DNA from 3 places in the Schinkia azotoformans genome. Region 2 is predicted to be linked to each of the others. Evidence: riboswitches for the same ligand, from Rfam matches in the RefSeq annotation. Region 2 holds a riboswitch; each other region holds the start of a gene.
The links. Region 2 has a riboswitch for S-adenosylmethionine ahead of P9E47_RS10220 (ABC transporter substrate-binding protein). Riboswitches for the same ligand answer to the same signal wherever they lie in the genome.

Region 1 (9,910 bases), on a different contig from region 2:
AATAACAATTACAAAAAGCTATGAAGGGATAGAAAGCCAGCTCATCACGGTTAATGATGGTGAAATTCATGTAACAGCCAGTGATGATGGAATTAACATTGGCGGTGGTAATGATGGTTCAGGATTTGATGTGCCTCCACAGATTGAAGGGACAAGAGGGCCTGTTGGTGAAGCGAACAACGAGAATGCATCAAAAGCTAGCTCGAATAATGAAACAAAAACTGCTTCAGAGGAAAACAAGCTTACAATCAACGGTGGATATATCACAGTTAACGCAAATGGTGATGGACTTGATTCAAATGGATCAATAGCTATGACAGGTGGAACAGTTATTGTAAACGGACCGACATCTAATGGAAACGGACCTCTTGATTATGACAACAGTTTTGATATGAGTGGTGGATTTTTGATTGCAGTTGGAAGCTCAGGGATGGCTCAAGCAGTTTCCGAGGAGTCATCACAATACTCTTTATTAATGACCTATCCTGAAACACAGAAAGCAGGGGCGCTTGTTCATTTGGAGGACAGTAAAGGGGAGTCAATCGTAACGTTCGCACCTGAAAAAGACTATCAATCTGTTTTTATTAGTTCACCCAAACTAGAAAAAGGCTCTTCCTACACGCTATTCACCGGTGGGGCTTCAACTGGAAAAGATATTAATGGACTGTATAGCGATGGTGATTATCAAGGTGGAACAAAGGTTGTAGACTTTACCATTTCAGACTCTGTCACTTGGCTAAATGAAACAGGGATAACAACTGCCAGCAGTCATGGGCCTGGAGGATTCAATCCAGGTGGAGGTCAAAATCGACCAGGCGGATCAGGAGACAACCCGGGTGATATATTTAAGGATTTGGATGAAGCAACGATGGAAAAAGTAAGATCAATTATGGATCAAGAAAGAGCTGGTAGCATTACAAGAGAGGAAGCACAAGCTCAATTAACAGAACTAGGTGTGGAGTCCCCTAAAAGAGGGCCTAGACAATAAAAAACGATTAAGGGGAAGGTGCTTTTGCGTTATTGTTTAACCAAAAGCACCTTCCCCTTGCTTTAAGGATATTATTCTATAAAATTTACTGACATATTCGTGTTTCCAATCTTTTTCGAACATCTGAAACAACGGATTGCCAATACCTAGGCTCAGTTGTTACTGTTTTTTTGAATGATGCAAACATCGCTTTTTGTTTATCAGGAAAATCCGGAGCATCCTGTGGTGGCAATTCAGTTCTTTTTTCAGATACAAATTGTTGGACCTCCGGTGACCTTGGACCCCAAACAGCTTGTTCTTCACCCTTTTCATCAATAAAAATAAAGATTGGAATAGAGCGGGATGTCCCATTTGTTAAATATTGATCCATTAGCTCCAAATTTTCATCTCGAATAAGAAATCTCGTCTCGATTGAGGCAACTTCAGCCAGCCTTTGCAAAACAGGTACACAAAGTGCTGCATCTCCACACCAATCGGCAGTTAGAGTAATGATTCTAAGGTTCTTATTTTTTAACTCCGAAAAATACTGAACATCTTCGTGGTTTAGTTCTAATTCTTTATATACTCCCTCTAACTCAGGCCGATTTACTTGCATGTAATTCACGTATTCTGTAAAAGTCATTCCTTTTGAAAACCAATTGTTTAATGACATAAAAGACCCAATCCTCCTCGGAATTCCGGTTTTTCCCATCTTACCATATTATTATTAATTCCTAAATTTTTGTGCTCAAGGGAACACTTTTTGAAAATTTAGTGAAAGTGAAAAATTACCACCTTTATTTTACTAAAACTATATTGTGAAAATTCGATTAATTTAATATAATTTCACTAATACCTTCTTCTTTTTTATCTATGGGTTAGTTTCCAAATTGCACATTGTACGTAATGGTAGTCGTTATCGTTGAATATGTAGACACAAAACTTTAGAGACAAAACTGTATAAGTTAAGCAAGCCAGTATCGAATACTCCCGACGGAAGTTTTCAGAGGAGGAATGTAGGTTGGGTGTTTGTAAAGAATGTTCTTTAGAGATTAATGGTAACAGCAAGCAAGGAAGTAAGTTAACAAAATACCATAGATGAAAATTGGAGGAGAGAAGATGACAAAAAAGAAATTAAATAAGCGAGTTATTAAAATGATTAAGTCACATATGAAAGAGCAAGAACAAAAACAAGTAAATTGGCAAAAATCCGTATTACGTGAGGAAAACATAAGTTTCAAATAATTGTATTTGGAAAGCCCTTTCAAGGCAGATGAGTACAAGTTGATAAAGAAGAAGGTTGGACAGTTCACTCATTCTGGAGTGAACTGTTTATTTTTTTATTTATATAAAAAAGGTTGACGGTGGAAATAAATTACTCTATAATCCAAATTATCATAATTTTAAAAAATAAATAAATTTACTTATCAAGAGTGACGGAGGGAACAGGCCCGAAGAAGTCCGGCAACCACAAGCGATGCTTGTAAGGTGCTAAATCCTGCAGACAAAATTGTCTGAAAGATAAGGTTGAATGAGGCTACAAAACCCTTCTTCCTTATCGGATGAAGGTTTTTTTGATTTTGATTCAAATGAACAATTGAATAAAAGTAAATCTCTTATCAAGAGTGACGGAGGGAACAGGCCCGAAGAAGTTCGGCAACCACAAGCAATGCTTGTAAGGTGCTAAATCCTGCAGACAAGATCATGTCTGGAAGATAAGAGGAGGTGGCTCCTCTTCTTATGGAGAGGGGTTTTTCATTTTACAGAAAACCCCTCCCTTAGGCGTATAAATCTAAGTTTATACATCGAAATAGGAGGTAATAAAATGGCGAAAAAACATAATTGAAATAAAAATCTAACGACATAATCTTGCATCTAAAATATGACAAATGAAAAGAGGAAGAGAAAATGAAAAAACTAATTGGAATTATATTAAGCACATTATTATTGATTGGAGTTGTTGGTTGCTCAAGCAGTTCAAGTTCGTCAAATAATACCGGTGCTGAAGGTGAGAATAGTGGGGGAGAAGCCAAAAAGCCGAAAAAGATTGTTCTCGATTATGCTTACTATTCACCAACAAGCTTAGTACTTAAAGAATTCGGTTGGGTTGAAGAAGCATTCGCCCAAGATGATATAAAAATAGAGTTCGTATTAAGTCAAGGAAGTAATAAAGCACTGGAGTTTTTAAACAGTGGCAGCGCGGATTTTGGTTCGACAGCGGGTGCGGCAGCCTTAATGGCAAAAGCGAAAGGGGCTCCAATTGAATCCGTCTATATTTATTCAAAGCCTGAATGGACAGCATTAGTTACAGGTAAAGATTCAGCAATAAAATCTGTTGAAGAATTAAAAGGTAAAAAAGTAGCGGCAACAGTTGGTACAGATCCTTATATTTTCTTACTTCGTGCATTAGATGAGGTTGGGCTAACAGCAAAAGATATTGAAATCGTGGCTTTACAGCATAGTGACGGTGCTTCAGCGTTAGCAACGAATCAAGTGGATGCATGGGCAGGACTTGACCCACATATGGCAAGAGTTGAGGTTGAAACAAAGGCAAATCTGTTTTACCGAAATGTAGATTTCAATACGTACGGAGTTCTAAATGTTCGCAGCGAATTTGCAAAAGAATATCCAGAACAAGTGAAAAAGGTTATCGAAGTTTATGAGAAAGCAAGAAAATGGGCAATTGAAAATCCAGATGAATTAGCTGAAATCCTTGTAAAACATGCCCAAATTTCACCAGAGGTAGCGAAGAAGCAATTAGAGCGTAATGATTTCTCTGAACCAGTACCAGGAGAGAAGCAAATTGAAGCATTAAATGCTGCCGGAATAGTATTGCAAAAGGGAGACATTATCGATAAGAACACAGATGTATCAACGCTTGTTAATGAATTAATTAATCCTGAATTTGCGAAAGAGGTTATTAAGTAAAGGGTCCGACACCCACAAGAAAGGGGAATTCAATAAGATGGAAAGAAATAGTGCTTCAGTTGTTGGGAATATTGGAATAGGGAAGAAAACGAAAAAGTCCGTCCAACGATCAGGTAAACTGCAGCCCCTTATTTGGGGAAGTATCCTGCCGGTAATATTAATCATAGCTTGGGAGTTTTTAAGTAAGATCGGTGTTTTTCCAAAGCATTTATTACCTGCTCCGACGATTATTATTAGTAAGATTATTGAAATGGGACAGGATGGAACGCTTTGGGGCCATCTAGGTATAACGCTATACCGTATTTTCTTCGGATTTGTACTTGGCGTAGGGTTTGCAGTTGTCCTAGGAGCTATTGTTGGCTATTTGAAAAAAGCAGAGCTTTTACTTGATCCTATATTCCAGGCATTTCGTTCTATTCCATCGTTAGCATGGGTTCCTCTATTTATTTTATGGATGGGGATCGGGGAGCCATCTAAAATTGCGTTAATTGCAGTTGGGGTATTTTTCCCGGTTTATTTAAATATTGTTTCCGGGATTCAAGGTGTTGACCGCAAAATAATTGAGGTAGGGCGTATCTATAATTTTACAACCTATCAATTGATAAAAAGAATCATTTTACCTGCATCATTGCCATCATTCTTAGTTGGTATCCGCAGTGGTTTAGGATTAGGCTGGATGTTTGTCGTTGCCGCAGAATTAATGGGTGCAAGTAAAGGCATTGGATATTTATTAGTTTATGGACAAAATACGTATTCACCAGAGTTAATCATCGCTAGTATCGTCCTATTTGCAATAATGGGAAAACTAACAGATTCCCTTCTAAAAGGGCTCGAGGGAAAAGCACTGCACTGGCAAGACTCTTTTGTGAGGAATTGAGGGTGGAAAAATTATGTTAGCAATTGAGAATGTAACAAGAACGTTTGAAAATGGAGCAGGTTTTAAAAATATCGATTTGACAGTAAATGAAGGCGAGATTATTGGAATCCTTGGAACAAGCGGTTGTGGGAAAAGCACTTTGCTAAGGGTTTTGTCTGGTTTGGACCAAGGCTATAAAGGAACGATCAAAATTAATGATGAGGTTATCACTTCAGTTCACAAAAAAATTGGAATGGTGTTTCAGGAAGCAAGGCTAATGCCTTGGTTAACTGTTATTGAAAATGTTGGTTTTGGATTAAAAGTAAAGGATCAATCAGAACGGAAGAAAAAAGCGCAACAATTAATTCAATCCGTTGGGTTAACAGGTTTTGAAAATCAGTATCCAAAGGATCTATCAGGTGGTATGGCACAAAGGGTGGCAATTGCGAGGGCGCTTGTATCAGCTCCGGAAATATTGCTTTTAGATGAGCCCTTCAGTGCATTAGATGCTTTTACGAAAATGAAGCTGCAAGATTTATTGCTTTCAATTTGGAATGAATATAAATCTACATTTGTGTTAGTAACACATGATATTGATGAGGCATTATATCTTTGTGATCGGATTTTAATATTAAGAGGGCAGCCTGGCATTGTGTATGAAGAATTGAAAATTGAGGCGCCAAGACCAAGAGCCCGTGGAGATTTATTGCTTGCACAGCTAAAAGACAAAGTTTTAAGTCACTTGGACTTATCAAAACAAGAGTAAGGGGATTATAAAATTGATTACATCTTTAGTAAAATATCTAAATCCTGCCCGGGGAGACTATAATCTTTCTAATTATCAAAAGGTTCGTGAAGAGTTTTCTTGGGAGGAAGTGAAAAAGAATTTCTCCTGGTACAAAACGAACAAAGTCAATATGGCTTACGAGTGTATTGACCGTCATGTGGCGGATGGGTTCGGTGAAAAAATAGCCATTCATTATGTTAACGGGGAAGAAGAAATTAAATATACATTTAAAGAGGTTAAAGAGAAAACAGATCATTTGGCTACAGTTTTAAAGAAGCATGGGATTCACAAAGGTGATATTGTCTTCGTTTTTTTACCTAAACATCCTGATTGTTTAATAGCTACTTTGGCAGTGATTAAACTAGGTGCAATCGTAGGGCCACTATTTGAAGCTTTTATGGAGGAAGCAATCAAAGATAGAATTTCAGATTGTGAGGGAAGGTATCTCATTACCAACTTGGAATTAGGGATTCGTGTTCCAAGGGATGAACTGCCAACTTTAAAAAAGATTTTTTACACAGAAGATGTGGATCAATGCTTGAATGGAGAAATTTCATTAGTGGGGGAGTTAAGGAACACTGAAATAGATAACAACGTTTTGGAATGGGTCGATTTTGAACATGGTTTAAACATCCATTATACAAGTGGCTCAACAGGAAAACCGAAGGGGATCATCCATGCGCACCGGGCAATGATTCATCAATATTTAACCGGGAAATGGGTGCTCGATTTAAAAGAGGATGATGTGTATTGGTGCACGGCCCATCCAGGTTGGGTAACCGGAACTGTATACGGGATTTTTTCCCCATGGTTAAATAGAGCGACGATTGTCATTAATGGAGGACGCTTTGATGCGCATTCTTGGTATAAAGCGATTGAGCGAACTAAGACAACAGTTTGGTACAGTGCTCCAACAGCCTTTAGAATGTTAATGGCTGAGGGAAATGATCTTGTGTGTGAGTATGATCTTTCTTCATTGCGACATTTGCTGAGTGTTGGTGAGCCTTTGAATCCTGAAGTGATTTATTGGGGTCAGGAGGTATTAGGGAGAAGAATTCATGATACATGGTGGATGACTGAAACCGGTGCCCAGTTAATTGTGAATTTACCATCTGAAGTGATCAAGCCTGGTTCAATGGGGAGGGCTTTTCCTGGAATTGAAATTGCCGTGTTAGATGATGACGGCGAGCGCCTCCAGCCTGGTGAAGTTGGTCATTTGGCAGTAAAAGCGCCATGGCCAGGAATCATGAAGGAAGTATGGAGAAATAAAGAGAAATATGATTCCTATTTTAAATTTGATGGCTGGTATATATCCGGAGATTTAGCAACGATTGATGAAGATGGCTACATCTTTTTCCAAGGCCGCAGTGACGACATGATCAACTCATCAGGCGAAAGAATTGGCCCATTTGAAGTCGAAAGTAAATTGATCGAACATCCAGCTGTTGCTGAAGCGGGTGTCATTGGTAAGCCAGACCCACTTCGTGGTGAGATTGTAAAAGCATTTATTGTGCTGAGAAAAGGGTATGAAGCTAGCGCACATTTAATAGAAGAAATCCGTCTTTTTGTAAGACAAAAGCTTGCCGCCCATTCAGCTCCCCGCGAAATTGAAGTCTTAGATGAATTACCAAAAACAAAAATAAGCGGGAAAATCTTAAGAAGAGAGCTTAAACGATTAGAGCTGCAAAGATTAGGGGAATAAAATAGGAAGCAGGGGGTTCTCCTGCTTCCCGGGACAGAGGGACGGGTTCTCTGGTCCTTTTGTATATTTATTAGCTTAATATTTTATAAAGCTCATTAAGCTTCCTAATTTCATAGGTTGGCTTAATGGTTGTTTTATTCGGATTCTTTTCCGGGTTAAACCAACAGGAGTCGAGTCCCGCAAGTTCGGCTCCTTTTATATCAGAACCTAATGAATCACCAATAACTAAGCTTTGTTTTTCGGTGAATTTAGGAATCCGTGAAAAAACATAATCAAAGAATTCTTTCCTTGGCTTTTGATAACCGATATCATCCGAAACAAAAACATTCTTAAATAGAGGATGTAGCCCCGAAGCACGTAAACGTTTATCCTGAGTTTCGGACACTCCATTTGTGATAATATACAGATCAAATTCCTTCTCCAAGTCTTTAATCAATTCAAAGGCTCCATTAATTAGTTGGTACCCTTCCCTTAAGTAACTTCGAAATCTCTTTTCTAACAATATTCCATCGACTTCTTGACCGTATTCCCTAAAAAACTTCGAAAAGCGGGAATTCAGTAATTCATCCCGGCTGATCTCACCAGCCTCATAAGACCACCAAAGTCCTTTGTTGAATTTTTTGTAATGGGATTCTATTTCTGGCGTTAAGGTTAATTTCTGCTCCTTAAATAATTGACGCAATGCCGCACTTTCCGCAGCACCAAAGTCTAAGAGTGTATCATCAACATCGAATAATAGGGTTTTGTACCTTTTCAATATGCTCACCTCTGGATGGTTTCCTTTATGTTTTTACCTATTGTACTATCATTTGAAAAGAAATGGCTATATTATGACTTATTTTGATTTACAATGGATTAAACCTCAGAAGTTTCATACAATGAGGGGGGGATCTTCAACAAGTATTAATTGTTGCCCTAAAATCTTGGAGGAAAATTATATCAATGCAACTTATAATTACGTTTTTAATTCTGGGGATTACGATCGCCCTTTTCATGAGCAATCGAATTCGTGCTGATTTTGTTAGTTTGTTAGCTTTGTTAGCTCTTGTTTTGACAGGAATATTGGAACCAGCAGAGGCTTTGGCTGGATTTTCAAACTCAGTTGTTATCATGATTGCCGGTTTATTTGTTGTAGGAGCAGGTATTCTTCGTACAGGCCTTGCACAAAAGGCTGGTAATCTGCTTTTAGATTGGTCCGGTAACAGCGAGAAAAAATTATTTGTTTTACTATTATTAATAGTGATTTTTGTTGGGTCATTTATGAGTAATACCGGAACAGTTGCGATTATGCTGCCGGTTGTGATCAGCATTGCGATAAGTATTAAAAAAGATGTTTCAAAGTTTTTAATCCCACTTTCTTATGCAGCAAGCTTATCAGGGTTAATGACATTAATTGCTTCTCCACCCAATTTGATAATCAGCCAAACGTTGGTGGAGCATGGCTTTGAACGTTTGAAATTTTTTGATATAACCCCAATTGGGATTATTGCAGCGACAACAGGGATTATTTATCTTTTTTTAGTAAGAAATATATTGCTGCCGAATGGGCAAAACAAAAAGCAAACAGAAAACAATCAATTGTCCCCTAAGGATCTTATTCAAAACTATCATTTAGAAGGAATTTTACATCGAGTTCAAATTACGGAAGGATCTCCGATGGTAGATAAATTGTTGTCAGATTTAAAGATCCCGGCACAATATCAGCTATGTATTTTGAAAATTGATCGAAAAGCCGGAGAGGGCAGAAGTCTTTTGCCGATTACATATCAAGAGATGGCTGGGCCAGCAAGTGTAATCCATGCCAAGGACATTCTTTATATTCAAGGTTCTCGTGCGCAGGTTGAAAAATTAGTGAATGATTATCAACTCATATTAGAAACAGAAGAGCTTGAAAGTGATCATCTCGTATCTAGCCAACTTGGGGTTGCAGAGGTACTTTTAACTCCTTATTCAAAATTAATTAACAAAACGATTCGTGAAATTGACTTTCGGGAAAAATATAATTTAAATATTATCGGGATTAATCGCAAAGGTACATATATATTAAAAGAAATGTCGAATGTCCACCTTCGATTCGGTGATGCCCTTTTGGTGCAAGGATCGTGGGACGAAATTGACTTACTTTCTAAAGAAACAAAAGATGTTGTTGTTGTTGGTCAGCCGAAAGTGCATGCAAGTATGGCTTCCGCTAGTGGAAAAGCACCAATAGCCGGAATTATTCTACTTTTCATGGTCGTTTTAATGATTTTGGAAGTCTTTGCTCCAGTCATTTCAGTGTTAATTGGTGCCGTGTTAATGATCATTACTGGATGTTTGCGGAATATGGATGACGCCTATGGTCAATTAAACTGGGAAAGCATAGTCTTAATCGCTTGCATGCTTCCTTTAGCTACAGCATTAGAAAAAACAGGCGGAATGGTGTATCTGTCCGAAGGGATTATTCGTTTGCTCGGTGATTATGGACCGACTGGCGTATTGATTGGTATTTATTTAGTCACCATGGTGTTTGGGCAATTTATTAGCAATACGGCAACAGCTGTTTTGTTTGCTCCAATTGCGATGAATGCCGCAGTTGGTATCGGCGTTAGCCCGTATCCGTTTTTGATTGCAGTTGCGGTTGCAGCCAGTATGGCCTTCGCTACACCAGTTGCATCACCGACGAATGCGTTG
Region 2 (9,910 bases):
AGGTTCGAAATGTTGTACCAGAGGCTGAAGCAATCGTTCAAAGACCACGTGATGAACAATTCCATTCAGTATTTATTGCTCAAAATGATCTACAAATCGATAGCTTAGACGATTTAAAAGGTTTGAGCTTCACGTTTGGAAGTGAGAGTTCAACATCCGGTCATTTAATGCCACGTTACTTTATGGAAGAAGCAGGAATAAATCCTGATCAAGACCTTGATGGTATGCCTAACTATTCTGGATCACATGATAAAACATATAAATTAGTTGAATCTGGTGCTTTCCAAACAGGTGCGTTAAATGAAGCAGTTTGGGAAACAGCTGTAGCAGAAGGCAAAGTTGATGTGAATAAAGTAAAAGTTTTTTATACAACACCACCGTACTATGATTATCATTGGGTTGTAGGCAATGTCGATGAAGTATACGGGGAAGGTACTAAAGATAAACTAAAAGAAGCACTTCTTTCAATGAATGAAGAGCAAAAGGACATTCTTGACTTATTTGCCACAGATAAATTTATCGAAACAAAAAATGAAAATTATGCTGCTATAGAAAAGGTTGCAAAGGAATTAGGCATTATTAAGTAGAAGGTGAAAGCATGGCATTTCAAAACGAACAATTCGTTTTAAAAAATATCGAAAAAAAGTACGGGGAGAATAGGGCTCTATCCTCCCTTTCTCTTTGTATCCATAAGGGTGAACGAATCGCATTAATCGGTCCAAGCGGTGCCGGTAAATCAACATTATTAAATATCTTAGCGATGATTATTCAACCTGATAGCGGAGAATATTGGCTTGATGGGATGACGTCTTCCCAATATAAGGCAGGCAAAACACTGTCACGTAAGTTAGGCATTATTCGTCAGCAGTTTGATCTAGTACCTAACTTGCTGGTTATTCATAATGTTCTTGCAGGACGGTTAGGTGAATGGGGCTTTTTCAGATCAGCCCTATCATTTTTTATTCCACAAGATAAAAATATGGCTATTCATGCCTTGGAAAGAGTCGGGCTATTAGAAAAAACATATGAAAAAACAGCCAATCTTTCCGGCGGGCAGCAACAGCGTATCGCACTTGCACGCCTATTAGTGCAAAGACCGGAAATTATTCTTGCAGATGAACCAGTTGCTTCCCTAGATCCGGCCCGTGCTGACGATATTATTTCGAAGCTTGTCCAATTAGCAGGGGAAGAAAACCAAACCTTAATTACTAGCTTGCATTCAGTTGAACTGGCTACGAAATATTTTGACCGTATTATCGCGTTAAGGGAAGGAAGGATTTTCTTTGACCTTCCTATTAATGAAGTAACTGAACATATGTTAACAGATCTTTATGATTTAATGGAGCCCGAGAGATGATGCATACGAAACCTCCATTCCATAAAAAGACGACCTTAACAATTATAATGATCATTGTATTTGCTTGGAGCTTATTTTCTGTAGAATGGGGATCTGACCTTCTACATTCCGGCGGAAAAGCAACCACCATGCAAATCCTTGAAGGAATGATCAAACCAGATTTTTCTCCGGAAATTATTAATTTAGCGATCACTTCTTCCTGGAGAACATTGGCTTATGCTACGGCCGGAATGTCACTAGCCGTTTTGTTCGGTGTTGTGTTCGGTGTGTTGGGCTCTGGTGTTGTTGCTTCGAAACCCTACAGTAAAGCGATGTTCATCACGTCCTTCCGGGGGATTTTAGGATTTATGCGGGCAATTCATGAACTTATCTGGGCTTGGTTGTTCGTAGCAGCATTCGGATTATCTCCATTTGCAGCTATTTTTGCAATTGCGATTCCCTATGGCGGCATCTTAGGAAGGATTTTTGCTGATATGTTAAATGACGTTCCTGAAGAACCAATCAAAGCATTAAAAGCGAGCGGTACCTCACGCCTGCAAATATTGTTGTACGGGTATTTTCCGATAGCTGCTGGTGGAATGGTCAGCTATGTTATGTATCGTTTTGAGTGTGCGATCCGTTCATCAGCAATTATGAGTTTTATCGGTTTAGGAGGCCTTGGTTACCAAATTCAACTGTCACTTAATGATTTAAAATACGATGAAGTATGGACATTCATGTTCTTTTTAATTGCCCTAGTTTTACTGATTGATTTTTGGAGCCAAGTTTTACGAAAGAGGTTGGTAGCATGAAAAACGAAAAAAATCTTAGGCGACCAGCCAAAATCGGTGTTATTAAGCTCTCCGTTTTGTTAATTTTCGCCCTTGTTCTTAGCTCTTGGCTTTTCATTTTTGTTGGAGAAGATGCCAGTCTATTTGATTTGTTTTCAGAGGAAAACTTGGTATATACGAAGGAATTTTTCAATGGATTGGCTGGTGTAGGGGAAGAACATCCCGCCTTTTTAAGTAAGGAAAGCTGGCTCGAGGCATTAAAGCTTTCAGTTGAAACATTGCAAATGAGTATTATGGCCATTGGATTTTCGGTCATTATTATGGTATTAACGGTGGTTCCGGCTGCCCGAAATGTGGCCAATGGAACATTGACCTTGTCAAGAAAATGGTATGGAAAAATAGTGTATGGACTTATTCGTGGTTGTTATATTTTTTCAAGATCAGTTCCGGAATTAATCTGGGCGATGATTATCATCTTTATTTTTAAACCGGGCATTCTACCTGGTGCGGTCGCCTTGGCGCTGCACAACTTCGGTATATTAGGCAAGCTTTGTGCAGAGGTTATTGAGGATGTCGATACGAGACCAATTCGTAGTCTAGCCTCTTCCGGTGCTGGTAAAGTACAAATGTTTATTTATGGCGTCATCCCAACTGTACTTCCCCAGTTTATCACCTATATTCTATATCGATGGGAAGTTATTATCCGTACAACCATTGTTGTCGGCTTTGTCGGAGCAGGAGGATTAGGTCAAGCTTTCAAGCTGAGTATGAGCTGGTTCCATTATTCTGATATAACGTTGTTTTTAATTTGTTATGTGCTGTTAGTGATTTTGACGGATTCGATTTCAGAAGGGATTCGGAGATTTATTAAATAGTAAATTAGTGCGCTATTATTAATCAAATCAGTTCTGGTCCCGTTTTGATGCGGATAAATCCGAGTTATCTATAATCAAACAAGCGCAGAAACCCTTTTGGTGAGGATAAAATCGAGTTATCTATATTCAAACAGGTACGGTGCCCCTTTTGGTGAGGATAAAATCAAGTTATCTATATTCAAACAAGCGCGGTGCCCCTTTTGGTGAGGATAAAATCAAGTTATCTATATTCAAACAGGTACGGTGCCCCATTTGGTGAGGATAAATCCTAGTTATCAGTAATCAAACGAAGGAGCCATCATGTTGGGTTATGGATAAAACATGAATTTAACCAAAATTAAAGGAAGCCCAAACTATTTTGCGTTTGGGCTTCCTTTTTATGTTTCAGTCGAAGCAACTCCAATTAGTTTTTCCCTAACACGATTCCTGTTGCATCTATTTTGTGTAGAATCTCGAGTTCCTCGCTAGTTGGCTCAGGAATATAGCTCCAGTTTGGATCGATTTCGATTTCAAAGCTGCTGTTTTCTTGAACATCTTCTAATGTAACGCCTTCGTATAAGTGAAGCAGCTTCATCCGTTTTGTTTCCTCTGAAAAACCGTAGACACCTAATTGCGTGATGACACGATATGGGCCAGTATTTTTCGGCAGTCCATGCTTCTCACGCTCACCCGGTCCTCGGAAGTAGCCTGGGCTTGTAAAGAAGTCAAGCTGTTCAACGAATTTACGCTTATCCTGGAGCATTAAAATGATATTTCTCCAGCAAAATGAAGCGATATCTGCTCCTCCACCAGAACCAGGAAGACGTACTTTTGTGTCCTCCCATGTCCCGATTAATGTTGAATTTAAATTGCCGTAAGCGTCAATTTGGGCTCCACCTAAAAATCCATATTCAATGAAACCTGCTTGTGCTAAGCTCATCACATAATCCATTGAACCGACAATCGTACCATTTTCAAATGTCATTGATTCACTAACTTGAATAGGCAGACGTTGTGATGGCGTGCCGCCAATACCGCCACCTTCATAGACTGTTAATAATCCGGGAGCATGTGTTTTTTGAGCAAAAATACCTGCTAATAACGGCATCCCTGTCCCTACAAAGACACTTTTATCATCCTCTAAAGCTTTTGCGGCTGCAATAATCATTCTGTCAGCAGCAGTTGCTGTTTGTTTTGCTTGAGTTGTTGTCATTTTATTGCCCCCCTTGTAGATACGGTTGGATGTGGTAGTGTTCCATTTTCGATATTTTCAAGCTCGCGCAGTTTCCGAAGGCCGCCGACTTTTTCTAGGTATTCATAATGATCTTTAGTTGAGCGGATATATTGGTCTAAGTATTCCTGCACCCCTTCATCTGTTGCTGAAGCCTTCAACCATTCCATCCATTGATCTTCATCGAATGAATATTGGTATGGAACTTGGTTTGGATGGGATCCATATGGTACTTCAACTACTGCATCAACAACAAAGTATGGAATTTTTGTTAAATCAGGTCGTTTTTGAATTTCTTCGTCTGACACAATTTTTTCAGCTGTAATGATCACTTTTTTTGCTGCATGTGCTAGTTCCACGTCAAGCGTAATATTTCCGTCTATTTGGCAATTTCCGTATTTGTCAGCACGGTGGACATGGATAATGGCTACATCAGGATAGCATGCAGGTAATAAGTTTATTTTTTCACCACTAAATGGGTCTTCAATTACTTTCGCCCCACTATAATGAAGAGTGTCAGTTCCAAGTGCTGTTCTTGATGGGAAGAATGGAATTCCTCTTGCAGCAGCTGAAAAACGCCATTGGAAGCCGGCATTTGTCATTTCGGACAGAATCTCCAAAGTTCCGTTCTTTACTGCTCGGCGTGATGCTGGGCAAAGGCCACGAATTTCATCCCCAAAGCCATAGGCAATTTCAGCTTTTGTTATTAACCCAGCTGCTGCCAACAGCTGCCAGTCATGCTGTGACCCCTTTGCCGCAATGGTTAAGTCACCGATATTTTGACGAATAATCTCATATACAGCAGCCATTGGGTTGCGGACCGAGCCCATGCCGCTAAATACAATATAATCCCCTTGATTAACCCTACGGCTTACTGCCTCTTTTAAAGTAACTCGTTTATCAATTTTCTTTGTTGATTTATTATTTCTTCGATATTCCCTTATTTCATCAGTAGATGCCCAGCCATATAAATACGGATTTTCGGCTTTAATGTTTGTAGTAGTCATCGCAACATTTCTCCCTTCGTTTTTTCCTAGCGGTCTGACCATTGTGCTGGTCTTTTATCTAAAAATGCACGTATTCCTTCTACTGCATCTGGTTTTTGGCTATTTTTCACCATCACATCTGAGCTATATGTTAAAGCTTCAAAATCGTTAGAGATTTGAAGCTGTGTATATAATTGTTTTTTACCAGCCTCTAAAACTGCCAAACTATGACGAGCAACGGAGTTTGCAAACTTCTCAGTTTCTTCATCTAATTTTTCAAGCGGTACAACTCTATTAATTAACCCATGAATCTTCGCTTCTTCTGCTGTGATGAAATCGCCTGTAAATAAAAGCTCCGCAGCCTTCTTGCGATCAAGGTTACGGCTTACGAAAACAGCCGGTGTATGACAGAATAGGCCAATTAATGTTCCAGGGGTTGCAAATAATGAATTATCACTTGCGATCGCTAGGTCAGATGCCGCTACCAATTGCGCACCCGCTGCTGTCGCAATAGCATGCACCTTTGAAATGACAACTTGTGGAATATTTCTGATCTTTTCCATTAAGGCTTGGCACTCTTCAAATAGATTTGCAACATCTTCAACTGGTGCACCGTCAATCTCACGAAGGTTATGGCCGGAGCTGAACACTTTTCCTTCTGCTTGGATAATAACAACATTTATTTTTCTTTCATTTGCAATTTCAGTTAACTTTGCATCCAGTTCTCTTATCAATTCAAGCGATAGCGCATTACGCTGCTTATCATTATCTAATGTAATGGTTCCAATTTTTCCATTTTCCTCATATTTAATTAAACTCATAGTAAATCCACCTTTCATATCTGTTTAGTTAGTTTAATATGTGTAAAACTGTTGCAATTTTTCCTTAATGGAAACTATGCCTATAAAACGAAAGTGGCCTTTCCTCAAGATAAGGAAAGACCACTACAACATTTATGAGTCCCTCACTTATCTTACTGCTGACGATTCATCAGTAGGAATTGGCACCTTCCATCTTATTAAAAGAATGGGGTTGCCGTGGTTTCATAGGGCCTTTCCCTCCACCACTCTGGATAAGTAAAAATTCAAATATTTTGTTTTTTTAAAATTATGTCCTTAACTCTATCATTAACTTCAATGTTTGGCAACTGCTTTTTCAAAAAAATAAAATTTTAAAATTTCTAATAATCCTTATTGACAAAGTATACTTTCCTCCCGTACAATCACAATCATAACAAAAACAACCAAATATTGAAACGGATACCTTATCCAGAGAAGGGGAGAGACTGGCTCTATGATCCTTCAGCAACCTTGCAGCAATGCAAAAGGTGCTAACTCCAGTAACAAGTTGTATAACTTGTTAGAAGATAAGGAAGAGTCGATTTTTTGCCTCTTCCTTGGGAAGAGGTTTTTTAGTTTCAGAAAATAATCGAGAGGACGATCTATCATTATGAAAAAGAGATTAGTAGTTTTAGGTACAGCATTATCATTAACAATAGGATTAGCAGGATGTAACAGTGCAGAGAATACGGCTAATACAACACAGCCCCCAACAGAACAAGCAGAAAATAATAATCAAAGCCAAAAATTGATAGACTTTGCTATCGGTCACTTACCAACAACAGGGCATAGCTTGTATTATATCGCACAAGAAGAAGGTTATTTTAAAGAAGAAGGATTAAATGCTACATTTCATCCATTTTCAAATAGTGGAGAAGGAATCAATGCAGTAATAGCTGGAAAATTAGATGTCGGCACATTCGGGACTCCAGCGCCACTTACTTTTGAAGAGCAAGGTGCCGATATTGTGTTCCTAGGCGGTCAAATGGGAACTGGTGCAGGGGTCGTCTCAAAGCCTAACTTATTACATGAGCTTCAGGATATTAACAACTTTAAAGGAAAAAAGGTTGCTACTGTTAAGCTTGCTACTGGTGATGTTATTTTGCGTGGAGCATTATATGAAGCTGGAATTGATTATGAAAAAGATGTAACCATTATTGAAATGAACTCACCAGCCGATGTAATTATGGCAGTTAAAAAAGGGGAAGTGGATGCCGGTGTAGTATGGGCTCCATTTGTTGAAAAAGCAAAACAAGAAGGATTAGAGATTGTTAAGTATTCACAAGAGTATGCTGAAAATCATGTTTGCTGCCGCATTATTGCAGACGAAAAGAGGTTTGACGAAAATCATGAAAAATATGTTAAATTTTTAAAAGCGATCATTAAAGCAGAAAGATTTGAAAAAGATGAAGCCAATAAACAAAAAGCAATCGAAGATATCAAAAAATATGTAGATGTTGATCTTGAAATTATTGAAAAAGATATTTACGGCGGCTACGTGGATCAAAGCGCCGACCCTAATAAAAAAGCGATTCTTTCAATGAGAGACACGATGGTTAATATCGGTTATTTAAAAGAAGAGAAAGATATTTCAGATCTTATTCATGTTGAAACTTACAAAGAAGCACTGGATCAGTTAATAGCAGCTGAACCAAATGATCCTTTCTATCAAGAGTTACTAGTACGTTTTCAGGAAAACAACCTATAGGATAGGGATGGGATAAAAGTGAGTACAATACTATTTGAAGATATTAATGTCAAATACGACAAAACAGAACAATATGCTTTAAAAAACTTAAACCTTACTATCCAAGCGGGTCAAATTGTTTCATTAATTGGCCCGTCTGGATGCGGTAAATCTACAACTCTTAATTTAGCATCTGGCTTATTAACTCCAACTTCAGGTGCGGTAAAAATTAATGATAGCGAGATTACAGGGCCTGGTCTTGACCGTGGAGTAGTATTCCAAAACTACTCCCTATTCCCTTGGATGACGGTGCTCGAAAATATTACCTTTGCCCTAAAACAAAAGTCGAAAGAACCAAATGAGGTAATTACAAAAAAAGCGATTCAAATTCTTGCAAAAGTCGGTTTAGATGAAAAAGCGCAAAAATCTTTTCCATCTGCGCTTTCCGGTGGAATGCAACAACGGGTTGCCATCGCTCGGATGTTTATCCTTGATGCACCAGTATTTTTAATGGATGAACCATTTAGTGCCGTTGATGAAATTACAAGAAATCAGCTTCAAGACCTGCTATTAAACCTTTGGGAAGAAGGGGAAACAAAGAAAACCGTCCTCGTTGTCACCCACAATATAGATGAAGCTATTTTTCTATCGGACCGGGTTGTTGTTCTCCATGATGGTCAAATCCAAGAGGATATTGCCATCCCTTTTAAACGCCCAAGAAACAGATTCAATATCGATCAAGAGGAAGAATATACGAAGATTCGCCGCGAACTATTAAAAGCTATTTCCGGAGAATACTAGGGGGCATTAAGATGAAAAATTTACTTGTTGGCAATGAAAAGAGAAAAGCTACGACTGATATTATAATCATTATTGGGGTACTATTGCTTGCTTGGCAGCTTTTAACCCAACAGCTGGGACTTTTGTCGAATTTCCTTTATCCATCCCCGCAATCAGTACTAGGTCAATTTAAAGCCGATGGGGCAGAACTGCTTGTTCACTTGGCGGCATCCGTTAAACTATTAGCCAGTGGAATGATTTTAGCCATTGTTTTAGGAGTTCCATTAGGGGTTTTTACAGCATCAAATAAACGGCTTGAATTCGTAATTAGACCAATTGCCAGCGTTTTATCTCCGATCCCTCCGATCGTATGGATACCATATGCAATTGCGATTCTACCATCGTTTCAAGCGTCATCAACTTTTGTCATCTTTATCGGTGCTTTTTGGCCTATTTTTCTTAATACATTAAATGGTGTTACCAATATTGATTCAAGATACATTAAATCTGCACAAACCCTTGGATTAAATCAATATACAATGACTACTAAAATTATTATTCCGGCAGCATTGCCTTCGATTTTCTCAGGAGTACAGGTCGGTTTAGTATTATCGTTTATTTTGTTAACAGCCGCAGAAATGATTGGGTCCTCAGCCGGCATCGGTTTTTATGTAAAGTTAGCAACAGATTACGGTAATTATACAAAAGTAATTACTGGTATTATCTTCATTGGCCTCATCGTAACTGTGATCATGACATTGTTTCACAAACTTGAAAAACATTTGCTCCGCTGGAGAAGTTAAGGAAGGACTGTCATTATGCCCTGCATGTGACAGTCCTTTTTATTTTTAAAGGATATTTAAAATTAGTATAGAAATAATATAGTAGAATAGGAGGCGTATATCTTATGGGACGTAAATCATATTTAAAAGGGTTGGCAACGGGCATTGTCGGGACTACACTTTTCATAACAACGATATCTACTGTGGATGCTTTTGAACCATACTATAAAAATGTTAAAGCGTTTATTTCTTCTATCAATATTGTTTTGGATGGGGAACCTATTTATCTAAAGACTGATCCGCTGTTAATCGACGGAACGACCTATTTACCGCTAAGGGATATAGGGGAAGCATTTGGAAAACAAGTAACATGGGATGGAGTAAACAACACGATTATGATCGGACAGACCGAAAAAAGCCATCGACCTTCAACGGGAATCTACCAACTAGATCCGATATATGGTGAAACGTACATGTTTGTCGGTTATGGCGGCAAAGACTATCTCGAGCCCGAGGAAGACGGCGGAAAAATAACGTTGTTAAAACAACAATTTAGCACAATCAATTCTATCGCCTTTCTTGACGGCAGTTCTGTTGCCTATCATCTATATGACAATAAATTCA
Region 3 (9,910 bases), on a different contig from region 2:
CAAAGTCCCCTAAGTACTCAGAAAGTATTTGCAATCCCACTTCCGGAGTAATTAATTTTTGAAGATCACTATATTTATTTTCAGCCTCTTCTTCTGTTCGCCCTGTGTAAATCGCTAGTCCTGGCATAATTTTTATTTCTTCTGGAGATCGGCCAAATTGACTAGCTTTTTCCTTTACCTTTTTGTAAAAGGCCTGTGCACCTTCAAGCGTTTGCTGTGCTGTAAAAATCACATCTGCTGTTTTTGCAGCTAAGCTTATTCCCTCTTCAGATGATCCAGCTTGAACGATAACAGGTCTTCCTTGTGGTGAACGGGATGAATTTAATGGACCTTCCACTGAGAAAAATTCACCTTGATGATGTAATGAGTGCAGCTTGCTTTCATCAAAGTATTGCCCTGAATCCTTATCACACAGGACTGCCCCCTCTTCCCAGCTATCCCACAAACCTTTTACCACTTCTACAAATTCCTCAGCCCTCTTGTATCGGATACTGTGATCGAGATGCTGTTTTGCATTAAAATTTCTTGCCTCCGTTTGGTAATAGGACGTAACCACATTCCACGCTGATCTTCCTCCACTTAAATGATCTAGCGATAAAAATTTTCTAGCAATGTGAAATGGCTCATTATAAGTTGTGGTCGCGGTTGCAGCCAAACCAATATGGCTGGTTACAACTGACAAAGCTCCTAATAAGGTGAGTGGTTCAAATCTGACAAGCTCTGCTGGATGCGAATGTTTGTCAAAAGATAATCCGTCACTTAAGAAAAGCATATCTAACTTTCCCTTTTCAGCTATCCTAGCAATCTCTTGAAAAAAGGCAAAGCTTTCAGCAGATTTTGCTGGGATATTCGCATGTCTCCATGAAGCGATATGATGACCTGTTCCCATTAAGAAGAGACCTAATTTCATTTTTCCTTGACCCATGTGTTTACACTCCTTCTAAATATCCAAATCAATCCTCTTTTATAGGATAAAACTAGGTGCAATCTCATTACGTGGAAGTACTCCTTTAGAATCTATCCTCTTTTGATCTACTTGTTCTTTAAACTGACTAAAAAAAAGACCTAATGGTAAATGAAAAAACTTGATTTGATCTTCAATTGCCTTTTCATATGACAATTCGCAAAAGGTTTGGGGTGGGGCTGCAAACGCAGTGGCACCTTTTTGTTCTACAAATTTTAGAGTAGACCCCCTACGCCCCTCTTCCAATGCAAGAGCAGGGTTTGGGAATTCTTGATATTCATTTGTTTCTGTATCGTAAATCCGAATTTTTTCTCCCTCTACAATTGGTACGATTTTTTCGTCCTTATCTATTACAATAGCTATGATCATATTAAATTCCCTCTTTTCTTTATATTTTTATGGTTTTATTAATTCGATGCCTTCCTTTTGTCTCAAGGTAAAATCGGGTGAGAGATGACCGATTTCTACTATATACATGCTTTTCCTCCTAGTATCTTCCGCCATTCCTCAATCCGAATCGGTCTTTAAATTTGTCCAAAATAGAATCCGTTTTTTCAATTGCTCGAATAACAATAGTGCAATCAAAATCACCGCACTATTATAAATCATTCCTGCAATCACATAATCATATTGAGCAAAATCTGAATAATATTGAATGAAATAACCCATTCCTGATTCAGCACCAAACATTTCAGCCATTGTTAAAATGAAGAAAGACAAGGTCAATGAAGTACCTGCCCCACTTAAAATATAAGGTGAAGCTGCAGGGACGATTACTTTAAATAAAAAGTCATATCCTTTAAGGCCTAAAGTCTTAGCATTATCCAGGTACTGCTTTTCGATAATTAATACTCCTTGAATTGCCCCTAAAAAGATGGGCCAAAAAGAGCCAAGAAAAATCAAAAAGATAGATGCACTTTGAAACGATGGCAATAACGCAATCGCATAAGGAATAAATAATGTTGGTGGTAGCGGACTTAGCATGTGTACATAAGGCATTAATATCTTGCGAACCGTATTATTTAACCCAAAGAATATTCCCCCACTTATTCCTAAAACTACGGATGCGACGTAAGCCGGAACCAATAGCTTCATCGAACTAACAAATCCTTGCAATAATTCTTCTCCCGATCTCGTAAAGACTCCGAAAATCTCCCCAAAGTCTGGGAATATCACAGGATTCAAAAAACTAGCTTTTGTCGTCATTAGCTGCCATCCAATGATAGTAGCCGCTCCGATTAATATCGTAATCCAATATTGCCTTGCAAATTTGAACATAAACAAATTCCCCCCCCTTTGGTTAAAGATAAGCATGTTCGAGAATTTAAACAAAGATCCTACTTACGCACCTTCGTTTTCATTTTGCTTATTAAATTTATCTAATTGATCTTTAAAATACTGATCTTCTGGATACTCTTCAATCAATTCATTTAATGCCCGTTCATAAAGGTCGATATTTATATATTTGTTAATATTAATTTCATCCGCATTTTCAATATAGCCAATTGATTTCATTTGCTCCCACATTTTCTTTACTTCGTGGCTGTTTGGATCAGATGAATAGTGGGCATGTGGTTCATTTACAATCGAATTTACTGTTTCATCATCCAATTTTAAATGTGTCTTTGCAGCCTCAACGGCTACTTTTGGATCTTCATTTTTAACTTGTTCTGCACGGATTAGTGCTTTTAAGAAACGTTTGTATGCTTCGCCTTTATCTTCTGTTAATAAATCGGTACGTGTTACCACTCGACAGCAAACATGCGTTGGATTTAAATCATTACTCCAACCAACTACAGCTAAGCCTGCCTTTTGTGCTTGTAAATATTGTGAACCAGCTGATACAGCCACATCAACTTTTCCGCTAGTGAGGGCTTGAAGCAAATCCCCCCCTGTTTTAAACTCTACAATATCAACATCCTTCTCCCAATCAATTCCCGCATCTGTTAGCGCTGTACGAAATACAATATCAGACGTAAACATGCGAATCGTTCCTATTTTTTTTCCTTTGTAATCTTCTAACGTTTTATATTTATTTTTATCTTTTTCCTGAACTAAGATTGGATGTCCACCCTCTAAATGACCTCCAATAACGGAAAAGTCTGATCCATTTGCAATAAAAGTTAACGGAGCTGCCGTACCAAATGTTAAGCCGATATCAATTTTGCCTGCCTGTAGTCCATTTAATCCATCTGCTGATGAAGCAAACCCAACCCCTTCTACCTTTAGATTTTCATCTTCAAAGAATCCTTCATGTTTTGCAATATCGAATAAAGGTGCACCTTGTGACTGTCCATATCCTACTGTTAATTCATAAGTTTTCTCTTCATTTCCCTCTGTGGAACTAGCTTTTTCAGCCTTGTTCCCTACTCCACAACCTGCTAGTACCACTGCGGCAGTTAAAGCAGCCAGGGCCTTTTTAGTTTTTACCTTGAATAAATTTTTCAATTTCATTTCCTCCCAAAAGATATTTATTTAGATTCCTTCTCCATCTAGTCCCACCTCATGCTGTTCTTCTAAGTTATCAATTAAGCCTTGGTTCATGATGTTTAGAATATGTTCTCGAAATCTAGTAAACTCTCTGCTTGCCAACATTTTTTTTCGATTTCTTGGCTTCTTAAATGGAACATCAACACTCGTTGTGTACGTACCAGCTGAGCCAACTGAAAACATTACAATTCGATCTGCTAAATAAATGGCTTCATCTGCATCGTGAGTGACAAACACAATCGTTTTCTTTTGATCACGGTTAATCTCTAATAATAAATCTTGTAAATAAATGCGAGTAAGTGGATCCAATGCTCCAAAAGGTTCATCCATCAGCATTAAGTCAGAACCAAATGCTAATGCTCGAGCAATGGCCGCCCTTTGTTTCATTCCTCCAGACATTTGACCAGGATACTTCTTAATCGAAAGACCTAATTGAACAAGTTCTAAGTACTCCCCGGCCAAATGCTGCAGTTCTTTTTTCGTTTTCTTTCCTTTAAATTTTTGTTTTAGTGCGAGAACGATGTTTTCCTTTGCCGATAACCAAGGAAATAATGAGTAATCTTGAAAAACAACCCCGCAATCAGGAGCCTTTTGTGTTGACGAAACACCATTTACGATGATATCGCCTTTTTGGGGTTGTTCTAGGCCAGCTATCAATCTTAACAATGTACTTTTTCCACAGCCACTCGGACCCATTAATACTAAGAATTCCTCTTCTTTCACATCAAGCTCAATATTTTTTAAAATTTCGACACCTTGATAACTAAAATGGATTGACTTCGCTTCAATTTTGTTCTTTACCATTTCAAATTGAAGTCTTTGCTTTTGCAACTCGATAGCCTGAGCCATTCATTTTCCTCCTTCTGTTCTATTTGTGCAAAACCCACTCTCCCAATTGTTGAATAACATTGTCAATAGAATAATGTAGCGTCATCGTTCGCATATTACGCCAATACCGATCAAAACGATATTGATTGGCTGTAGCACGGCTCCCCATTACTTCAAACATACGAGATGTTAGTTCCAGACCTGCATTTGTTGTAAAAGCTTTCGCTGTGTAGACCGCTTGATTTAATTCCAATCTTTCCTCTTCTGTAATGGCTTCACCCTTATTCCATAATCGCTCGAATAGAGTATCTGTCTTTTCAACAAGTAGTTTGGAAGCCTCTAATTGTACATAGAATTCACCATAATGTCTTTGGATAATGGGATCACCAGTTACCGAATCATTATTTGGAGTACGTATTCTTTTTTTTGTTTTTGTGTACTTTTTCGCAGCTTCCAAGGCTCCTTCCATAATTCCAAGAAAAACATGATTCAAGATAAAATGAGAGATATTAAGCCTCAATTTTGCAAACTCACTAGAATCCAATCCATTTTGAAGCACTTCTTCTTTCTTAACAATCACATTTGTAAATGTAATCGTTCCACTGTCAGTTTGCCTTTGACCAAAATTATCCCAATCTTCATTAACAGTGATTCCTTGACGGTTTGTAGGAATAATCGCTATAAACTGTTGGTGATCTTGATTTTCATAAAGTGCTGAGACGATTAAATAATCTGAATCGACACTTCCTGTACAAAAGGTTTTCACCCCGTTCAAGACAAAGTTTCCTTTCTCCTTACGTGCATAGAGCTTCATATCAATAGGATTAAAAGCATTCCCCCAGAACAAATTTTTCTCGGCTGTTTCACTAAAGTAGAATTCTTGCTGTTCCTTGTTTCCCCATAGATGTGCAGTGATTAAGTTCACAAAATGATAACCATAAACATGTGCTAATGAACTATCATACTTTGCAAATAACCTAACGATCTGCACAACGTCCGTCCAACTCTCCCCCCATCCACCAAATTGTTTTGGAATAAGCACTTTAAGTAACCCACTTTCACGAATCAAATCTCGCTCTAGTTTCGGATTTCCACCTTTTAAATCCCTATCAGCTGCATTTTCATAAAATATTATGGCAAGGTTCTCCGCAATCTCTTTGCTTGATTTCCCCGAAACTGTTTGTATTGCCATTTTTTATCCTCCTCACTCAGTGGTTTTTAATTAGAGTCACACCTAAATAGGACCTAAATTTTTGATATGAGTTGTCACGGTAGATTGGGCATAATTGAGTTCTTCCGCCGCACGCTGAAAGTTTCCATACTTCATGATCGTCTTAAATGTCTTTATACTTTTTAAGCCCATTTCTCACACCCCCTATTTACTTGTGGGTGCCAGTGACTCGACTACTAATTTGCAACGCTTGTTCAATATCCGCAAGGATATCCCTTACATCCTCTAATCCAATCGATATTCGAATCAGCTCTTGAGTAACTCCCGCTTGTAACAGTTGCTCAGGGGATAATCTTGAATGCGTAGTACTTGCAGGGTGAATAATCAGCGTTTTTGAATCCCCTACATTTGCAAGATGGGAAAGTAGCTTTAAAGAATTAATAAAGATTTTCGCCACTTCCAAACCACCTTTTATGCCAAAAGTAAAGATCGATCCAACCCCATTTGGAAAATATTTCATTGCCAACTCATATTGAGAATTGTTTAAAAGATTTGGATAGTTTACCCACTCCACTAACTCGTGTTTGGATAAATATTGGGCAACTGCTTGGGCATTCTTAACATGCTGATTCATTCGTACAGACAATGACTCCAGCCCTTGAATAAACAGCCAGCTGTTAAAAGGTGAAAGAGTCGCCCCCAAATCATGCCCAAGCTCAAACCTAGCTTTTGCAATAAAGGCCTTTTCATTTGCCACTTCAACGAAAGAACGATGATTTAAAGTAGGTTTTGATTTTGTAAAGTCTGGGAATCTATCATTGTCCCATGAGAATTTTCCAGCATCTATAATAGCTCCACCAATTGAAGTTCCATGGCCGCCAATAAACTTTGTAGTAGAATGAATAACAATATCTGCTCCATAGTCAATTGGTCTTAATAGAACTGGAGTAGCAAACGTATTATCGACTACCAACGGGAGACCATGCCTATGTGCAATTTCACTCAACTTCTCCAAATCGGCAATTTCTAAATTTGGATTGCCGATTGATTCAGTAAAGATTGCTTTCGTCTTTTCATTTATGCTTTGTTCGATTTCCTTAAAATTTCTCCCATCAATAAAATGAACCGTAACGCCAAAATTACGAAATGTTTCAGAGAATAGGGCATATGTACCTCCATACAAAGCGCTTGTCGCAACAATTTCATCACCTACTTTAGCTAACGTAAGCAAACCGATGGTCACTGCTGCCTGACCTGATGCCACGGCAAAAGCCCCTACTCCCCCCTCAAGCTGTGCTAACCTTTCTTCAAGAACGGTGTTTGTTGGATTAGCATTTCTTGAATAGATGTACCCTTCCCCTTGCATCTTAAAAAGGGATGCTGCATGGTCTGTATCATCAAACACATATGATGTAGTTTGAAAGATCGGAACTGCTCTTGATCGTGTATTCGGATCAGGTTTTTGTCCCCCATGAAGAGCCACTGTATTAAATCTAAAATCTTTCGTGTGAACATTTTTAGTCATTTTCTCATTCTCCTTTGTCTATTTTTATTAGGTTATAAAAGCTTTCAAGTCTGCCTCTCCCCCTCCTCTTTTACAAAAAAAAAAGACAGCGTTCCCCAATACTGGTGAAAAGCTGCCTTTAGATGTCTAATCGGCTTGCAACAAAATTTAATTATAAAAAATCAAAAAACCTCTTCCTGTAAATAAGAAGAGGTTAAGAACTCAATAGTCCCATTCTCCTCTTATCTTCCAAGCATTAAACATGCTTGCAGGAATTAGCACAGTACTTTTAAAAAAGTCTGTTGCCGAAGCTTCATAGGGCCAGTCCCTCCGCTTCTCTAGATAAGAAAATAGAAATATATTTATTTTTTATAATTTAATATACTTAGTTAATTTTTATTTATTTAAAGTTATCAAAGTTGGAGATTAATGTCAATCGTTTTTTTTGTACCTGTCACTTGTCGAAGTTTTATAGATTTTGCAGAAGAAAGACAGGTTGCAAAATATAAACTTATGAGAATAAATGATGTCATACAGCGTACAAATTTAAATCCCATTTGCGCTTAGACATTCATTTCCTCACCTTTCCCTTTTCATATTGGTATTTCTTATAGCATTTATATAAGAATGACACTCTGAAGTTCTTAATATTTTTTCTTTAGCAATTTTTATAATATTTTTTTCATTCTAATCTAAATCTTTCACCCAAGTACCTCTTAGCATTTCTCCCTCCTTTTTTTGAAAAGACGAAAAATAACCTCTTTAGTAAAGAATACCAAAGAGGTTATTTTTTATCAGACTTTATTTCAAAGCAACATCAAATTTCTCGAGTTTTTTATAAACCACACTTAAGCTGTGCGCCACAGTTTGTACATGTGTTACATCCGCCGATTTCTTTTACTTTACCTTTACGGCAAACTGGACAAGTATTTCCTACTTCATTTCCGATTGTTACGTCTGTGGAACGAAGGTCACTGATTGTATCAACTAGTACGACACGTGGTTGCTCATGTGGTACTTTATCGAATTCAACATCATCCAAACTGTTTTCTTCAGCTTTAAGGGTTAATACTTGAGCGTCGCGGCTGCCGTCAACATACACTGTTCCGCCTTTAGCTCCGCCTTTGTATAATCTTTCATATACTTTTTCAACTTGCTCAACTGAATAGCCTTTAGGAGCATTCACTGTTTTACTTATTGAACTATCTACCCAACGCTGAATTACACATTGTACATCGGCATGTGCTTCAGCTTTTAAATCCATTGCAGAAATAAACCATTTCGGAAGGTTCTCTGGATCTGTTTCTGGGTGATTATTTAAATATTCTTGAAGGATATCAGCCTTTACTTCAATAAACTTACCTAAGCGACCGCTTCGGTAGTATGAGAATGAGAAGTAAGGTTCAAGTCCTGTGGAAACGCCAACCATTGTCCCAGTGCTGCCTGTAGGAGCAACAGTCAGTAAATGAGAATTTCTAATACCATATTCTAAGATTTGTTGACGGATTGCTTCAGGCATTTTCTGCATATAGCCTGTTTCCGTAAATGCTTTTCTTAGACGATTTGTATCTGCTTCAGTTTCGCCAACTAGGAATGGGAAGCTTCCTTTTTCTTTTGCTAGTTCCACTGATGCCTGATAAGCTTCGGTTGCAATCGCCTCAAATATTTTGTCAACTAGCTCGTTTCCTTCTGGAGAGCCATATTCTGTTTCACAATAAATTAAGAGGTCATGCAAGCCCATAACACCTAGACCAACACGGCGTTCTCCCAAAGCTTGTTTTTTGTTTTGCTCTAGGAAATATGGTGTTGCGTTAATAACATTATCCTGCATTCTGACACCAGTGCGGACTGTTTTTCTAAGTTTGTCAAAATCTACGACTTTATTTTTCTTGTCTGCCATTTGACCAAGGTTAACTGCAGCCAAGTTACATACACTGTATGGTGCGAGAGGTTGTTCCAGTTGTTATCTCAAGGACTTTTTATTCCTTGATTCTTACACTTCTTTGTTCGTGTAAGTTCAGCATATCTTTTCACTAATAATGTAGACATTAGTGTTGCGGCCTCGTGGATGGATTATATTCTCCTATTAGAGGTTCACCATCTATGCGTTGCCCCTGACTATAGTTTTAACTTTAGCCTTCGGTTCGGATTCCCATCTCAGGGTTCCCGCTTAATTCCGCAATTTTTAACGTGAGGCAAACTACTCTCTACCACACGGATTCGTAGCAACAACTTGATGACCATATGCACGTGCATTTGTCATGTCATTTGCATTATCGATGAAGAAAATGCCTGGTTCTGCTGAGTATGTTGCACAAATATTGATTAGATTCCAAAGCTCTTTCGCACGGATTTTTCTGTAAACACGCACTCTGTGTCCAAGTTTTGCCCATTCACGGACATCGCCTATTTTGTGCCATTCTTCATTATAATATTTCATTTCCTCTTGGTTGTAATTTTCAACGTCCGGGAACTTTAATTCGTAATATTCATCTTTTTCAACAGCATCCATGAATTCCTTTGTTAAACAAACTGAGATATTAGCACCAGTTAGAAACTCAGGATTATGAACGCTATAATGTCCGCCTGTTTCAAGCTTATCCTCAGCTTCATGGATAACTTTGTCAGGGAAACCGCCTGTTCCAGGGATTGTTTTGTAATTTACAATACCTTGATACATTGCTTTTTCTGTTTCAGATAACGGTGTGAATTTCAGCTTATCTTTTGCAAGCTTTTTGATATGCTCATCTTTTGTATTTTCAATTAAGAAACGTAGTATTCTTGGGTTTTGCATTTTAGAAATAATGAATTCTACGATGTCTGGGTGCCAATCCGCCAACATTATCATCTGAGCTCCACGGCGCGACCCACCCTGCTCAACCAAATGTGTCAGTTTCGCAATGTCATCTAACCAAGAAACAGAACCGGAAGACTTTCCGTTTACACCGCGTGC

Region 1: linked by a shared signal. The riboswitch ahead of P9E47_RS06215 (aliphatic sulfonate ABC transporter substrate-binding protein) and the one ahead of P9E47_RS10220 (ABC transporter substrate-binding protein) in region 2 are both predicted to bind S-adenosylmethionine.
Region 3: linked by a shared signal. The riboswitch ahead of P9E47_RS03745 (O-acetylhomoserine aminocarboxypropyltransferase/cysteine synthase family protein) and the one ahead of P9E47_RS10220 (ABC transporter substrate-binding protein) in region 2 are both predicted to bind S-adenosylmethionine.

The regions. Positions count from the first base shown of each region.
Region 1 covers NZ_JARSMD010000010.1:215,949-225,858, reverse strand. The annotation lists gene P9E47_RS06230 (carbohydrate-binding domain-containing protein) at 1-988, shown strand, start outside; gene P9E47_RS06225 (thioredoxin family protein) at 1,074-1,640, opposite strand; gene P9E47_RS06220 (hypothetical protein) at 2,087-2,212, shown strand; SAM riboswitch class I at 2,389-2,495, shown strand; SAM riboswitch class I at 2,581-2,689, shown strand; gene P9E47_RS06215 (aliphatic sulfonate ABC transporter substrate-binding protein) at 2,876-3,895, shown strand; gene P9E47_RS06210 (ABC transporter permease) at 3,933-4,772, shown strand; gene P9E47_RS06205 (ABC transporter ATP-binding protein) at 4,786-5,517, shown strand; gene acsA (acetate--CoA ligase) at 5,531-7,240, shown strand; gene P9E47_RS06195 (YjjG family noncanonical pyrimidine nucleotidase) at 7,311-7,997, opposite strand; gene P9E47_RS06190 (SLC13 family permease) at 8,183-9,910, shown strand, end outside.
Region 2 covers NZ_JARSMD010000017.1:88,707-98,616, forward strand. The annotation lists gene P9E47_RS10185 (putative selenate ABC transporter substrate-binding protein) at 1-587, shown strand, start outside; gene P9E47_RS10190 (phosphonate ABC transporter ATP-binding protein) at 599-1,357, shown strand; gene P9E47_RS10195 (PhnE/PtxC family ABC transporter permease) at 1,354-2,148, shown strand; gene P9E47_RS10200 (PhnE/PtxC family ABC transporter permease) at 2,145-3,002, shown strand; gene P9E47_RS10205 (CoA-transferase subunit beta) at 3,406-4,194, opposite strand; gene P9E47_RS10210 (CoA transferase subunit A) at 4,191-5,219, opposite strand; gene P9E47_RS10215 (enoyl-CoA hydratase-related protein) at 5,246-6,019, opposite strand; SAM riboswitch class I at 6,164-6,277, opposite strand; SAM riboswitch class I at 6,460-6,571, shown strand; gene P9E47_RS10220 (ABC transporter substrate-binding protein) at 6,648-7,745, shown strand; gene P9E47_RS10225 (ABC transporter ATP-binding protein) at 7,764-8,525, shown strand; gene P9E47_RS10230 (ABC transporter permease) at 8,537-9,307, shown strand; gene P9E47_RS10235 (stalk domain-containing protein) at 9,412-9,910, shown strand, end outside.
Region 3 covers NZ_JARSMD010000007.1:57,365-67,274, reverse strand. The annotation lists gene P9E47_RS03780 (LLM class flavin-dependent oxidoreductase) at 1-925, opposite strand, end outside; gene P9E47_RS03775 (hypothetical protein) at 965-1,333, opposite strand; gene P9E47_RS03770 (ABC transporter permease) at 1,472-2,242, opposite strand; gene P9E47_RS03765 (ABC transporter substrate-binding protein) at 2,306-3,418, opposite strand; gene P9E47_RS03760 (ABC transporter ATP-binding protein) at 3,440-4,303, opposite strand; gene P9E47_RS03755 (acyl-CoA dehydrogenase family protein) at 4,323-5,474, opposite strand; partial or broken gene P9E47_RS03750 (helix-turn-helix domain-containing protein) at 5,500-5,645, opposite strand; gene P9E47_RS03745 (O-acetylhomoserine aminocarboxypropyltransferase/cysteine synthase family protein) at 5,662-6,978, opposite strand; SAM riboswitch class I at 7,197-7,306, opposite strand; partial or broken gene P9E47_RS03740 (vitamin B12-dependent ribonucleotide reductase) at 7,793-8,914, opposite strand; partial or broken gene P9E47_RS03735 (vitamin B12-dependent ribonucleotide reductase) at 9,161-9,910, opposite strand, start outside.